DNA from 4 places in the Streptomyces sp. NBC_00414 genome. Region 1 is predicted to be linked to each of the others. Evidence: riboswitches for the same ligand, from Rfam matches in the RefSeq annotation. Region 1 holds a riboswitch; each other region holds the start of a gene.
What was found. Region 1 has a riboswitch for cobalamin ahead of OHS59_RS05370 (energy-coupling factor ABC transporter permease). Riboswitches for the same ligand answer to the same signal wherever they lie in the genome.

Region 1 (3,369 bases):
AGCGGCGCCCGGCCAGGGCGGGAGAGAGATCGCCAGTACGGTCAGGCCGAGACCGAGCACGGCTTTGTCCACGGGATGGCGGCGGCGCCAGCGACTGCTGTGCGCCGCCGCGTCGATCGGCAGCACGAAGACTCAGGTCCGTCCGACGGAGGACCCACCGGTGCCGCCGGACGTGCTCCCCGCAGCCGCGTCTGAGTCTGCGTCCGAGGTTGTGCCGGGCACGGGATCCTGACTCGTTCCGGGCGCGGCGTCCTGGCCGTCCTCCCGCTGGGCCAGGACACGCAGTTCGCCCTGGCGCCTGCCCCTGCGCAGGCCGAAGTAGTAGGCGAGGACGCCCGCGCCGAGGGCTGCCTGGAGGGCGAACAGCGCCGACTCGATCTCACCGGACGGCGGCTCGTACAGGGGTGAGAACCACGGCTCGTAGTCCGGCTCGATCTCGGTGATCGCGGTCTCCGCCTCCGCGTCGGCGCCCGTGAACGGCTCCTTCTTGTGATCGCCCATGCCGAAGGCCAGCGGCAGTACGGCGAGCGCGGCCACGACGAGCAGCAGCAGGGCGTTGATCTTCGCGTTACGGCTCATCGGGCCACCGCCTCGGTCGTCTCCGTGGTCCCGGTCGTCCCGGTCCGGGACTGCCCCTTGGCGAGGAACACGCCCAGCCGGGTCAGTTCGCCCTTGCTCGACTGCACCAGCAGCCGCATCACGAACACCGTGAGAAGCCCCTCGCTCACCGCGAGCGGGATCTGGGTGACGGCGAAGATGGAGCCGAACTTGCCGAGCGCGCCCAGGAATCCGCTGCTCGGGTCGGGGAACGCGAGCGCCAGCTGCACGCTCGTGACGCAGTAGGTGGACAGGTCGGCGACGAACGCGGCGAAGAACACCGCGACCATCAGCGGCACGTCGAACCGCCGGAGCAGCCGGTAGACCGCGTAGCCGGCCCACGGCCCGACGATCGCCATCGAGAAGACGTTGGCGCCGAGCGTGGTGAGCCCGCCGTGCGCGAGCAGCAGTGCCTGGAAGAGCAGGGTGATGGTGCCCAGGACCGCCATGATCGGCGGCCGGAACAGGATGGCGCCGAGTCCGGTGCCGGTGGGGTGCGAGCAGCTCCCGGTCACCGACGGCAGTTTCAGCGCGGAGAGAACGAAGGTGAAGGCACCCGACGCCCCGATGAGGAGTGTGCTCTCGGGGTGTTCACGGACCTCACGGGTGAGCGACCGGACTCCGTGGACGACGAACGGCGCCGACGCGACGCCCCAGGCGACCGCGTGGCCGGGAGGAAGGAAACCCTCGGCTATGTGCATGGTTCAGCAGACCCTCTCCAGCACCTCGTGGATGGTTGACGCGCCTTGGCCGGTCTCCTGGCTTACGGGTAACACCACCCGTGCTCCGCCTTCCCGGGTCCGAGGACCCAGTGGCTGCCCGTGAGGGCCGGAGCCGGACTTCCCGATCACAGTGGCGAGGGCCGCACCGGCATCACACCGATTTCCCGAGCACCAAGGCGTCGTGACAGTAGTGCGCGTACCGGGGTGGTGACAAGCGGCCCTCGGGGGGCGTGAGAGTGCTCACGCAGCGCGCGCCGGTTCCTCCGGAGCGACGGGAGCGCCTGTTCAGGCGCCCTGTTCACGGGTCGGCAGTTCCCGGAAGAGGCCGCGCCCCGCCCGGGCGCCGCCTTCTGTGACCACGGATGCACAAGAGATGCTGCGGGGGTGTCGATTCGGCTCCGCCCGGTTCGTCGGTCGGGTACAGGGATCTCAGGAACACCGGGAGGAAACATGAAGTACATGCTGCTGGTCTGCGGCGACGACACCGCCGACGCCTCGGACATGGCACCCGTCGAACCATGGGTGGAGGAGCTGAGCGTGCGACGCGGTGTACGGCTGCACGGCCACCGGCTGCGCCCCCCGGCCGACGCGGTGACCGTGCGCGTACGCGGCGGTGAAGTGCTGCGCAGCGACGGGCCGTTCGCGGAGACGAAGGAGTACGTGGCCGGGTTCGACATCCTTGAGTGCGACAGTCTGGAGGAGGCCGTCGAGGCGGCCGTGAAGCATCCGGTGGCGGCCCTCGGGGCCATGGAGGTGCGCGCGTTCTGGGACGACGAGGACGCGGAGGGGGAGATCCGCCGCCTCGACGCGGAGCTGACAACTGCCGGGAGGGAGCGGGACTTCGACCGGGCGATGGCCTGTTACGCGCCGGACGTCGAGGTGTTCCACCCGGTGAGCGGTCTGGAACAGCGCGGGATCGATGCCCTCCGCAAGGCCGAGGAGGTGTGGTTCTCGACGTTGTCGGGACCGGTGGAGCGCGAGGTGCTCGAATTCCAGGTCCGGGTCGACGAGAGCATCGCCTTCAGCCACGCGCTCGTGCGGATCCGCGCCACGCCGGTCAGCGGTGACGCGCTGGACACCACGGCGCGGGTGACCACCGGCTACCGCCTGACGGGCGACCGCTGGCTGATCGTCCACCAGCACACGTCCGTTCCCTTCGACACCGGGGTGCCCGGAGCCATGGGGGTCTGACGGGCTCTGGAGGGGCTTCCCCGGAAGCCCCAGAGGCCCCTCCAGAACATCCGGTACGTGCCGGAGCGTGCGCCAAGTCTTGACGTGCTCCTGGCAAGATGACTCTATGGGAGCGCTCCCACTTTCCCGAAACTCACGTTTCTTGGCGCTCACTTCCTGGAGTCGCAGTGAGAAGAGCAAGAAGCACGACACGAAAGAGCCACGTCAGCATGCTGCTGGCCGGGCTGGCCGCCTTTCTCGGGCTCGTCGTTCTCGGTGCCCTGGTGCCGACCACCGCGCATGCCCAACTGCCCGGCGAATCGCCAGGCGCCCTCGCGACCGGCCTCCATATCGACGACGGCCGCCTGCTCGAAGGCAACGGCAACGACTTCGTCATGCGCGGCGTCAACCACGCCCACACCTGGTACCCGGGTGAGACGCAGTCGCTGGCCGACGTCAAGGCGCTCGGCGCCAACACCGTCCGGGTCGTCCTCTCCGACGGCCACCGGTGGAGCAGGAACAGTCCGGAGGACGTGGCTGCCGTCATCGCCCAGTGCAAGGCCAACCGGCTGATCTGCGTACTGGAGGTGCACGACACCACCGGCTACGGCGAGGACGCCGCGGCCGGCACGCTCGACCATGCGGCCGACTACTGGATCGGCCTGAAGAGCGTGCTCACCGGCCAGGAGAACTACGTCATCGTCAACATCGGCAACGAGCCCTGGGGCAACACCGATCCCGCGGGCTGGACCGACCCCACGATCGCCGCCGTCAAGAAGCTGCGCGCCGCCGGGTTCGAGCACACCATCATGGTGGACGCGCCCAACTGGGGCCAGGACTGGCAAGGAGTCATGCGTGCCAACGCCCAGGCCGTGTACGA
Region 2 (3,369 bases), 2.5 Mb from region 1:
GCGTCCTTGAAGGTCATCCAGCCGTTGCCGGTCTGCGCCAGGGTGCGCATCATGCGGCCGTACAGGTCACGGGCCGGGATGGTCCTCTTCGCGAGCCCCTGCTCCTCGGCCCTGCGGTACGCGGCGTCGAACTCGTCGCCCCACAGGTCGACCAGCTCGGGCACGTCCGAGGGCGAGAACAGCGACCAGTCGCGGTTCTCGTTCACCCGGCGCATGAACTCGTCCGGGATCCAGTGCGCGAGGTTCAGGTTGTGCGTACGCCGGGCGTCCTCACCGGTGTTGTCGCGCAGCTCAAGGAACTCCTCGATGTCGGAGTGCCAGGTCTCCAGGTAGACGGCGGCGGCGCCCTTGCGCCGGCCGCCCTGGTTCACCGCGGCGACCGAGGCGTCGAGGGTCTTCAGGAACGGGACGATGCCGTTCGAGTGCCCGTTCGTGCCGCGGATCAGCGAACCGCGCGAACGGATCCGGGAGTACGAGAGGCCGATGCCGCCCGCGTGCTTGGAGAGGCGGGCCACCTGGTGATAGCGGTCGTAGATGGAGTCCAGCTCGTCCAGCGGGGAGTCGAGGAGGTAGCAGGACGACATCTGGGGGTGGCGCGTACCGGAGTTGAAGAGCGTGGGGGAGGAGGGCAGGTAGTCGAGGCGGCTCATCAGCCGGTACAGGGAGGCCACTTCGTCGAGGGCGCGCGTGGTGTCGTCCTCGGCGAGACCGCTCGCCACCCGCAGCATGAAGTGCTGGGGCGTCTCGATGACGGACCGCGTGATCGGGTGCCGCAGCAGGTACCGGCTGTGCAGGGTTCGCAGGCCGAAGTAGCCGAAGCGGTCGTCGCCCGCCAGGTCGATCAGCGCGTCGAGCCGGGCCGCGTGCAGGCGTACGAACGCTGCCGTGCGGTCGGCGATCAGGCCCTCGCGGTGGCCGACGGCGACCGACTCGGAGAAGGAGCGCACACCCTGTGAGGCGGCCTCCTCGGCGATGCCGACGGTCAGCAGGCGGGCGGCCAGCTTCGAGTAGACCGGGTCCTCGGAGATGAGCCCTGCGGCCGACTCCGTGGCCAGCTCACGCAGCTCGGCCGTGTCCGCGGCGGCGGACCGGCCGCGCAACGCGGCGGCGGCGACCCGGCCGGGGTCGGCACCGGGGAGGTCGGCGGTGAAGTCGGTCAGGATCCGCAGCAACGCGGTTCCCGGTCCGTCTGCCTCGGCCCTGTCCTGCTGCTCCCGGGTCGCTGTCGCGGAGACCGGATCGGCTGGCGCGATGGTCACGTAGGGCTCTCCCTCGCTCGGCACGGGGCCCGCGGGGAGGGGGATTCGGAGCACACGGGGGTACACGCTCTGGGCAGCGGTACTCCGCGTCCACCGGCCCACTCCACGAGGCCCGGACGTCATGCACCCGGACCGGACGGTCCAGGCGCGCTGTCGGCAGGTCCTCGGACTGACTCCTGTACGCGATATACGAGCATGCGGACATATGGGCATGCGTATATGCGCGTATAAGTACACCGTTGCGGGACAGTTCCGGATTCGCACCGGATTCCCCTGCGACGACAGCGAGCATGAGCATACATCTTGTGCCGGGCTCCGGAAGCACCCCCACATCTTGTGTCGTGTCGACTCCGGGAGGGGTAGCGGAGCGTGTCAGAGCGTCAACTCATAGCTGAGGAGCATGATGTCGTCCAGGTGCGGGACGGGGTTCCAGTCCCGGGCCGGATCGCGGGTGAAGCCGAGGCGCTCGTAGATCCGGTGGGCGCTGTGCATGGTGCGCTGGGTGGACAGCACGACGGCCCCGCAGCCGTCCGTGGCCCGTGCGCGGTCGACGCAGGCGCGCACGAGGGCGGTGCCCACGCCCCTGCCGCGGGCGTCCTTCGAGACCGCCAGCATCCGGATCTCGGCCTCGCCGTCGCGCGAGACCTCGGCCATGGGACCGCCTGCCGGCACGAAGGTCACCCCGCCGAGAAGCCGCCCCCGCACGCCCGCCCCGCCGCCGCCCTCCACGTCCTCGACGGCCACCAGTACGTCGGCGGCGGCGGCCCGCTTCGCCACGTTCCGCAGCTCGCCGAGGTACTCGTCGCTCTCCCCGAAGTCGAGCAGCCCGTCCCCGAGATAGGCCTGCGCGGTGATCTCTCCCAGCGCGGTGTACTCCCCGGGCTCCGCCCGTCTGATCACGATGTCCATGCTGAGCAGTGTGCAGTGTGCCGGTGGCTCGGGTGGTTCGGGTGGCTCTCAGCCCGCGCTCGGCCACAACTGCAGCGTCGAGACGAAATCCTTCGTGAAGTCGCGCGGGCCAGGACCCAGCGCCACCCGGCCGGTGAGGCGGGCCCGTGCGGTCAGGGCCGGCGACTCGGGATAGTAGATCCGCCCCGCCGCCGAGGGCACGAACACGGTCTGGCCGCGGGTGAGTTCGGCGGCGGACTCGACGATGACCGCGCCCTCCGCGAGCGTCACGAACGACTCGTCCGCGCACACGCCGACGGCGAGCGGATCGTGCAGCGGACAGGTGCCGTCCCCGCCACTGCGCCGGTACGCGTCCATGTAGACCCGCAGCAGTCTGGCGGCGAGCGCGGTGCCGGGGCCCGCCGCCTCCAGGGCCGCGAGGTCGGCGGGCCTGAACAGCCATTGGTGCGAGGCGTCCAGGTCGACCATCGTGAACGGGATGCCGGAGGACAGGACCAGCTCGGCGGCGTCCGGGTCGGCCCACATGTTGAACTCGGCGACCGGGGTGATGTTCCCGGGCACCCGCGCGGCGCCGCCCATGAACACGAACCTGCCGACGCGCCGGGCGAATCCGGGGTCCTCCAGGAGCGCGATCGCGATGTTGGTGAGGGGGCCCGTGGCGCACACCGTCAGCTCGCCCTCGTACTCCCGGGAGAGCCGCAGCAGCGCCTGCGCGGAGGACTCCGTCGGGTGCGCGGCGGTCGAGTCGGGCAGCGTCTCGTCGCCGAGGCCCGAGGGGCCGTGGAAGTCGGCGGCGACGCGGTAGGGGAGGCGGGTCAGGGGGCGGCCCGCACCGCGGTGCACGGGGACGTCGGCGTCGATGCGCATCGCTCGTGCGAGGGCGCGGGCGTTGAGGTAGGTCTGCTCGGCGGGGAGGTTGCCGCCCGCGGAGGTGTAGGCCTTCAGGTCCCACAGGCCTGTGCCCAGGAGGTACTGGAGGGCTACGGCGTCGTCGATACCGGGGTCGCTGTCGAGGACGATGGGCGCGCGTGGGGTCACCGGTCCAGGTTATCCGCCCCCGTCGCCCCTACCCTCCCCCAGTCTCGGCTTCGCTCGACCGGGGGGACCCCCATCGTCACCGCATGGGGGCTGCGCCCCCTCGCCCCCGTTGTCCTCAAACGCCGGACGGGCTGAAAGACATACGCCCGTCCGGCGAGATCTC
Region 3 (3,369 bases), 6.6 Mb from region 1:
GCTCGGGCCTGGGCCGCAAGGGCGGTGTCGTCCGCTGGTCGACCGCGACCCGCATGTTCATCGCCTGGGGCCTCACGCTCCCCGCCGCCGGTCTGGTCGGCGCGGGCGCCGAGTTCCTCACCCAGCAGGGCACCTGGGGCATCGTCCTCACCGGCGCGCTGCTGATCGCCGGCTCCGGGATCATCTGGACGCTGTCCCGCCGCCAGCCCGTCACCGTCGACAACGTCAACGACGACCACGAGCCCGCGGGCGTCGTGACCACCGCGATCGCCGCCGTCACCCCGCCTCCCTCGGCCCCGGTCGCCCCGGCGGCCTCGACCGTGAACGACGACCTGAAGACCACCATCCCGGGCCCGGACGCCGAGCCCGCCCGTCCGGCCACGGTGTAAGGAACGAACCGAATGAAGATCGACTGGGCAGCCCTCGGCTCCGTGTTCGGAGTCAGCCTCATCTCCACCGTCGCCCTCGTGGGCCTCTTCACCCTCGGCATCGTCGGCCTCACCAAGCGCGAGTCGGCCGCCGCCCAGGGCGGCTCCGCGGCCCTCGCGGTCACCGGCGCGTACGCCTGCTTCGCGGCCTGCGCGGGGGCCGTGGCGTACGGGATCTATCTGATCGTCGCCTGACCGGTACGGCCGTCGGGCCGTACGCCCCGAGTGTCACCGTCCGCCCTGCCGGGGCCGCCTCGTCCGCGGTCCCGGCAGGGCGGAGGCGTGTCCGCGCCCGACGGGACGACGAAGGAGTCCGGCAGGGACTCGCGCATGTCCGGCGGGCGCGGACCGAGCCGCCCTCAGAGCCGGGACACGGAGCCGTCCTCGAGGCGGTCCATGTCGTAGGAGAGGACGCCGAACTCCGTTGCTCCAAGTCAGGACGGGGCGCGGGCATCGCGCCGTCCCTGTCCGCCGTCCGGCTCCGTCTCTCCCCCGTGCGCCACTGCTCGGCCCCTCCCCGCGCGCCGCGCGATCCCCGCGACCCGTACTCCTCGTCACGCATGTCATTGCATGTCACGCACAGTGATCGCAAGGCCGTGGTCCGAGTCCGTCCCCGGCTGACGGAAACCCGCCCGCGACAACCCGCCCGCAGGGAGGGCCTGTCGGCGGATGTGGGTCTCAGCACACTCTCCCGTCGCAGGTCAACAGCAAGTTGACGGGTGTTCTCGGACCGTGGTGGACTGCCGAGGCCATGTACGTCGGCAGAAGAGGAAGCCGGTGCGAATCCGGCGCGGTCCCGCCACTGTTACCGGGGAATCCATTTCCCCGGGAGCCAGGAACTCTCGTCGTCGGTCTCGTCGAACCAGGGCGTGGACACCCTGAGTGAGGACATATCGCCATGCGCGGCCGCCTGTTGTGGACCAGTGTGCCCAGGCCCGGTACGAGACCCGGTACGAGGGTTCCCCTCTACCCAGCGGCGGGCTGAACCGATGCGTGCCGATCGCGTCTTCGCGTACGGCGCCGCCGTCGGCCTTCTCGGTGACCTGCTGCTCGGCGATCCTCGCCGGGGGCATCCGGTCGCCGCGTTCGGCCGGGCCGCGGGAGCCGTCGAGCGGGGCCTTTGGCGGGACCACCGGGGACGGGGCGCGCTGCACACCGCCGTGTGCGCGGGCGGCGCCGTCGCTCTCGCCGTGGCCGCCGACCGTTCCGTCCGTACCTCCGCTGTCGCGTCCGTCGCCCTGACCGCCGCCGCCACGTGGGCCGTCGTCGGGGGGACCTCGCTCGGGCGGGAGGCCCGGGCAGTCGGCGGGGCGCTGGCCGCCGGGGACATCGAGGTGGCCCGCGAGCGGCTGCCGCACCTGTGCGGGCGGGACCCGCAGGCGCTGGACGCCGACGGGATCGCCCGGGCGGTGGTCGAGTCGGTCGCCGAGAACACCTCCGACGCCGTGGTGGGCGCCCTGGTGTGGGGCGCCGTCGCGGGCGTGCCCGGACTGGTCGGCTTCCGCGCCGTCAACACGCTGGACGCCATGGTCGGGCACAGGTCGGCCCGGTACCGGCGGTACGGGTGGGCCTCGGCCCGGCTCGACGACGTGGCCGGGTGGCCCGGGGCGCGGCTGACCGCGGTCCTCGCCGCCGTCGCCGGGGGCGATCCGCGGGGAGCGGTCCGCGCCTGGCGCGCCGACGCGGCGAAGCATCCGAGCCCCAACGCCGGGCCCGTCGAGGCCTCGTTCGCGGGCGCGCTCGGGGTACGGCTCGGCGGCACGCTCTCGTACGCGGGACGGGTCGAGCACCGGCCCGTACTGAACGGTCCGGGGCGGGCCGTGCGGGTCGGGGACATCGAACGGGCCGTCCGGCTCTCACGCCGCGTGAGCCTGCTCGCGCTGGGCGCGAGTGTCGCCGGACGGCTGCTCGCCACCTCGCTCACCGGGTCACGCACCGAGACGCCCGCCGAGTCACTCACCGAGTCCCTCGCCGAGTCACGTGTCATGAAAGGGCGTACGTCATGAGTGGCGGAACGGGCGGGGGGCTGCTCGTCGCCGGGACCACCTCCGACGCAGGCAAGAGTGTCGTGACCGCCGGGATCTGCCGGTGGCTGGTGCGGCAGGGTGTGAAGGTGGCGCCCTTCAAGGCGCAGAACATGTCCCTGAACTCGTTCGTCACGCGCGAGGGTGCCGAGATCGGGCGGGCGCAGGCCATGCAGGCGCAGGCCGCCCGCCTGGAGCCCTCCGTGCTCATGAACCCCGTGCTGCTCAAGCCGGGCAGCGACCGCAGCAGCCAGGTCGTGCTGATGGGCAAGCCCGTGGGCGAGTTGAGTGCGCGCGGCTATCACGGCGGACGCCAGGAGGCGTTGCTCGGGACCGTGCTGGACTGTCTGGCCGAGTTGCGGGGCACGTACGACGCGGTGATCTGTGAGGGGGCGGGGAGCCCCGCCGAGATCAATCTGCGGCGCACGGACATCGTGAACATGGGGATCGCGCGCAACGCGCGGCTGCCCGTGCTCGTGGTCGGGGACATCGACCGCGGCGGGGTCTTCGCCTCGTTCTTCGGGACGGTGGCCCTCCTTTCGCGCGAGGACCAGGAGTTCGTGGCCGGGTTCCTCGTCAACAAGTTCCGCGGTGACGTCTCGCTGCTCGAACCCGGCATCGACATGCTGCGCGGGCTCACCGGGCGGCACACGTACGGCGTCCTGCCCTTCCGGCACGGCCTCGGCATCGACGAGGAGGACGGGCTCAGAGTGTCCCTGCGGGGGTCGGTACGCGAGTCCGAGGTCTCCTCCCCCGTCGGCGAGGACATCCTGCGGGTCGCCGTCTGCGCGATCCCCCTGATGTCCAACTTCACGGACCTGGACGCCCTCGCCGCCGAACCGGGCGTCGTGGTGCGGTTCGTGGACCGCGCCGAGGAACTGGTGGACGCCGACCTGGTCGTCGTGCCCGGCACCCGG
Region 4 (3,369 bases), 7.4 Mb from region 1:
AAAGAAGCCTATTCATGACCGGAAGTGACTGATAAAGAATCGGGTTGTCTGTCAATTGCACGAAACCCCTTGCTGCCGCCCCGTCACGGCACGTACATCTGTCCCCGCAACAGTCGTATTCCGGGGGGATGTTGGCATATGCAAGGTACGGTCGACGGATTCAGCTATGGAACGGTCACACCGGTCACGGCTTATGTGATGGCCTGTCTGGGAGCCGCCCTGGGACTGCGTTGCATCACCCGCTCCCTGCGCAACGACAAGTCGTGGAAACCGGGTTGGCTCGCGCTCGGGGCGGCTTCGATCGGCTGCGGGATCTGGACCATGCATTTCATCGCCATGATCGGATTCCAGGTCGAGGAGAGCCGTATCCGCTACGACGTCGGCCTGACCGTGCTCAGCCTCGCGGTGGCGATAGCCGTGGTAGGTATCGGCGTCCTCGCCGTCGGCTATCGCGGTGCGAGCACGACGACCCTGGTCATCGCGGGCACGTTCACCGGCCTCGGGGTCGCGGCCATGCACTACATCGGCATGGCCGCCATTCGCCTCAACGGCAGCCTGCGGTACGAGGTCCGTACCGTCGCGCTCTCCGTCCTGATCGCCGTCGTCGCCGCGACCGCCGCGCTCTGGGCGGCGGTCGCGATCCGCGGCTTCCTGACCAGCCTGGCGGCGAGCCTCGTCATGGGCGTCGCCGTGACCGGTATGCACTACACGGGCATGGCGGCCGTCAGCGTGCACCTGCACGGTGCGGCCGGCTCGCCCGACGTGGGCGACTCCGCCCACTCGCTGCTGCTGCCGATGCTCATCGGCCCGGTCCTCTTCCTGGCGCTCGCGGGAGTGGTGGTGATGTTCGACCCGATGCTCGTCCTCGGGGACGGCGACTGGAACCGGACCGCGTCCCGCCGCCGGGGGCCCGGCCCGCGCACGGAGCCGCCCGCCTGGTCCGGCTCGGCGTTCGAGGCCCCGCCGAAGGCGACGGACCGGCGCGCGTACGAGCCCGGTGCGCCGGGGCGGCGCAACGGGTGAACGCTGCCGGGACGGCCCAGGAAGGTCAGCCCATCCGGGTCAGCCCAGGCGGGGGATCTCGATCGCCGGGCAGCGGTCCATGACCATGTCGAGGCCGGCCGCGCGGGTGCGCTGGTACGCGGCCTCGTCGATCACGCCGAGCTGGTACCAGACGGCCTTGGCGCCGATGGCGACGGCCTCGTCGGCGACGGCGCCGGCCAGGTCGCTGTTGACGAACACGTCGACCACGTCGACCTCGAAGGGAATGTCCGCCAGGGAGGCGTATCCCTTCTCCCCGTGGACCGTCTCGGCCTTCGGGTGGACGGGGATCACGCGCTTGCCGTAGCGCTGGAGCACGTCCGCGACGCCGTACGCGGCACGGCGTTCGTTCGACGACAGGCCCACGACGGCCCAGGTGTCGCCGCTCTCGGTGAGGATCTTGCGGATCGTTGCCGGGTCGCCGTACACGGTGGGCCTCCTGCGGGTGTGAGTGTGTCTGGGCCCGACAACAGCGGGGGTGGCCCGGTGATTCCCGACGTCGGGCAGGCGCCCCGTCCAGTTCATGGGAGGGGGTGGGGCTGCGGGCCTGGGCGGGGTGCGGCCCGGTGGGGGTTGTTCACGCAGTTCCCCGGGCCCCTGGCGGTGTGCAGTTCCCGTGCCCTGAAAGGGGGCCCCTGACGCGGCGGTGATCAACAGAAACTCTGCGTTGCTTCGGCGATGGGTGCGACGTGCGATGGGTGCGATGGGTGCTGCGGGGGAGCCGTGCGGCTGCCGCGGGACGGGAGCCGGAGCCCTGCGCCACTGCCGAGTGGCCCCGAAAGCCGCCGTGATAGCTTGCGAAAGCCAGTCGAACCCATGTACGTGGGTCAGGGAATCCGGTGGAAATCCGGAGCTGACGCGCAGCGGTGAGGGTGACGGGCGTGGCATCGGCCACTGGACCGGATCGACGGTCCGGGAAGGCGCCTCGTCCGGATGAACCCGAGTCCGAAGACCTGCTGGCGGCCTCCGTGGTCCCGAGACGGCGGGGGAGCACCGTACGACCGGGCTTCGCGTTCGAGCCCTCGACGTCTGAGGAACTTCCGTGCCCATCGCACGCCCCGCCCGCCCTGCCGCCCTGCTCATTTCCGGGGTCATCCTGTTGACCGGCTGCGGCGGCGCCTCGCCCGCCGACGGCAAGGCCTCCGAGGCCGCCGTCACCCTGGACAACTGCGGCCACACCGTCCGCGTGGAGTCCCCGCCCCGGCGGGCCGTCTCCCTCAACCAGGGCACCACCGAGATCATGCTCTCGCTGGGCCTCGCCGACCGTATGGCCGGCACCGCCACCTGGACCGACCCGGTCATGAAGGGCCTGGAGAAGGCCGACGCGAAGGTGAAGCGGATCGCCGACAACAACCCTTCCTTCGAACGGGTCCTGGACGCCGACCCCGACTTCGTCGCCGCCTCGTTCGAGTCCACGCTCGGCAAGGGAGGCGTCGCCACCCGGGAGCAGTTCGAGAAGCTCGGCGTACCCGCGTACGTCTCGCCCTCCGACTGCGCGGGCAAGGACAACACCGGAGACGGCGACGGCGCCCGCAAAAAGCCTCTCGGTATCGACGCGATCTACGGCGAGATACATGATCTGGCCGAGGTGTTCGGCGTGCAGGAGCGGGGCGACAAGCTCGTCGCCGAGCTGAAGCAGCGCATGAAGAAGGCCACCGCGGGCGTCGACGCCTCGGACGTCTCCCTCCTCTACTGGTTCGCCAACTCCGAATCGCCCTACATGGCGGGCTGCTGCGGCGCCCCCGGCATCATCACCCGGGCGTTCGACGCGAAGAACGTCTTCGACGACACCCACGAGGAATGGCCCCAGATCAACTGGGAGACGGTCGCCGACCGCGACCCCGACGTCCTCGTGATCGGCGATCTGACCCGCAAGTCGCAGACCGCCGAGTCCGCGAAGAAGAAGATCGAGTTCCTGGAGTCCGACCCGGTCACCAAGAACTTGACCGCCGTCAGGAAGAAGCGGTACGTCCTGCTCAGCGGGCAGGCCATGAACCCGACCATCCGCACCGTCGAGGGCGTCGAACAAGTGGCCGCCGCCCTGCGGGAGTTCGGGCTCGCCGGGTGACTCGCGAGGCGATGCGCGGGGCGACACGGCCGCGCGTGGGGCTGCTGTGCGCGGCCGGTGTGGCACTGCTCGTCGCATCCGTAGCCGTCGCGATCACCATCGGTCCGGCGGACATCCGCGTGGCCGACGTCTGGTCCGTGGTCGCGTCCCATCTCGGCTGGGGGAGTACGGAGCTGAGCCCCATCCGGGACGGGATCGTCTGGCAGCTGCGGCTGCCGCGCACCCTGCTGGCCGCCGTCTGCGGGGCCGGGCTCGCGGTG

Region 2: it holds a riboswitch for cobalamin, as region 1 does, so the genes downstream of both, OHS59_RS15910 (ribonucleoside-diphosphate reductase subunit alpha) here and OHS59_RS05370 (energy-coupling factor ABC transporter permease) in region 1, are expected to answer to the same signal.
Region 3: it holds a riboswitch for cobalamin, as region 1 does, so the genes downstream of both, OHS59_RS33945 (cobalamin biosynthesis protein) here and OHS59_RS05370 (energy-coupling factor ABC transporter permease) in region 1, are expected to answer to the same signal.
Region 4: it holds a riboswitch for cobalamin, as region 1 does, so the genes downstream of both, OHS59_RS37360 (ABC transporter substrate-binding protein) here and OHS59_RS05370 (energy-coupling factor ABC transporter permease) in region 1, are expected to answer to the same signal.

Annotation. Positions count from the first base shown of each region.
Region 1 is NZ_CP107935.1:1,218,842-1,222,210, reverse strand. Features, by position in the region: gene cbiQ (cobalt ECF transporter T component CbiQ) at 1-126, opposite strand, end outside; gene OHS59_RS05375 (energy-coupling factor ABC transporter substrate-binding protein) at 133-579, opposite strand; gene OHS59_RS05370 (energy-coupling factor ABC transporter permease) at 576-1,298, opposite strand; cobalamin riboswitch at 1,329-1,510, opposite strand; gene OHS59_RS05365 (nuclear transport factor 2 family protein) at 1,770-2,510, shown strand; gene OHS59_RS05360 (cellulase family glycosylhydrolase) at 2,678-3,369, shown strand, end outside.
Region 2 is NZ_CP107935.1:3,724,763-3,728,131, reverse strand. Features, by position in the region: gene OHS59_RS15910 (ribonucleoside-diphosphate reductase subunit alpha) at 1-1,259, opposite strand, end outside; cobalamin riboswitch at 1,398-1,557, opposite strand; gene OHS59_RS15905 (GNAT family N-acetyltransferase) at 1,632-2,168, opposite strand; gene OHS59_RS15900 (nucleoside hydrolase) at 2,217-3,206, opposite strand.
Region 3 is NZ_CP107935.1:7,812,600-7,815,968, reverse strand. Features, by position in the region: gene OHS59_RS33955 (inorganic phosphate transporter) at 1-389, shown strand, start outside; gene OHS59_RS33950 (hypothetical protein) at 402-623, shown strand; cobalamin riboswitch at 1,148-1,290, shown strand; gene OHS59_RS33945 (cobalamin biosynthesis protein) at 1,418-2,434, shown strand; gene OHS59_RS33940 (cobyric acid synthase) at 2,431-3,369, shown strand, end outside.
Region 4 is NZ_CP107935.1:8,576,522-8,579,890, forward strand. Features, by position in the region: gene OHS59_RS37350 (MHYT domain-containing protein) at 139-1,023, shown strand; gene OHS59_RS37355 (CoA-binding protein) at 1,063-1,470, opposite strand; cobalamin riboswitch at 1,830-2,016, shown strand; gene OHS59_RS37360 (ABC transporter substrate-binding protein) at 2,084-3,109, shown strand; gene OHS59_RS37365 (FecCD family ABC transporter permease) at 3,121-3,369, shown strand, end outside.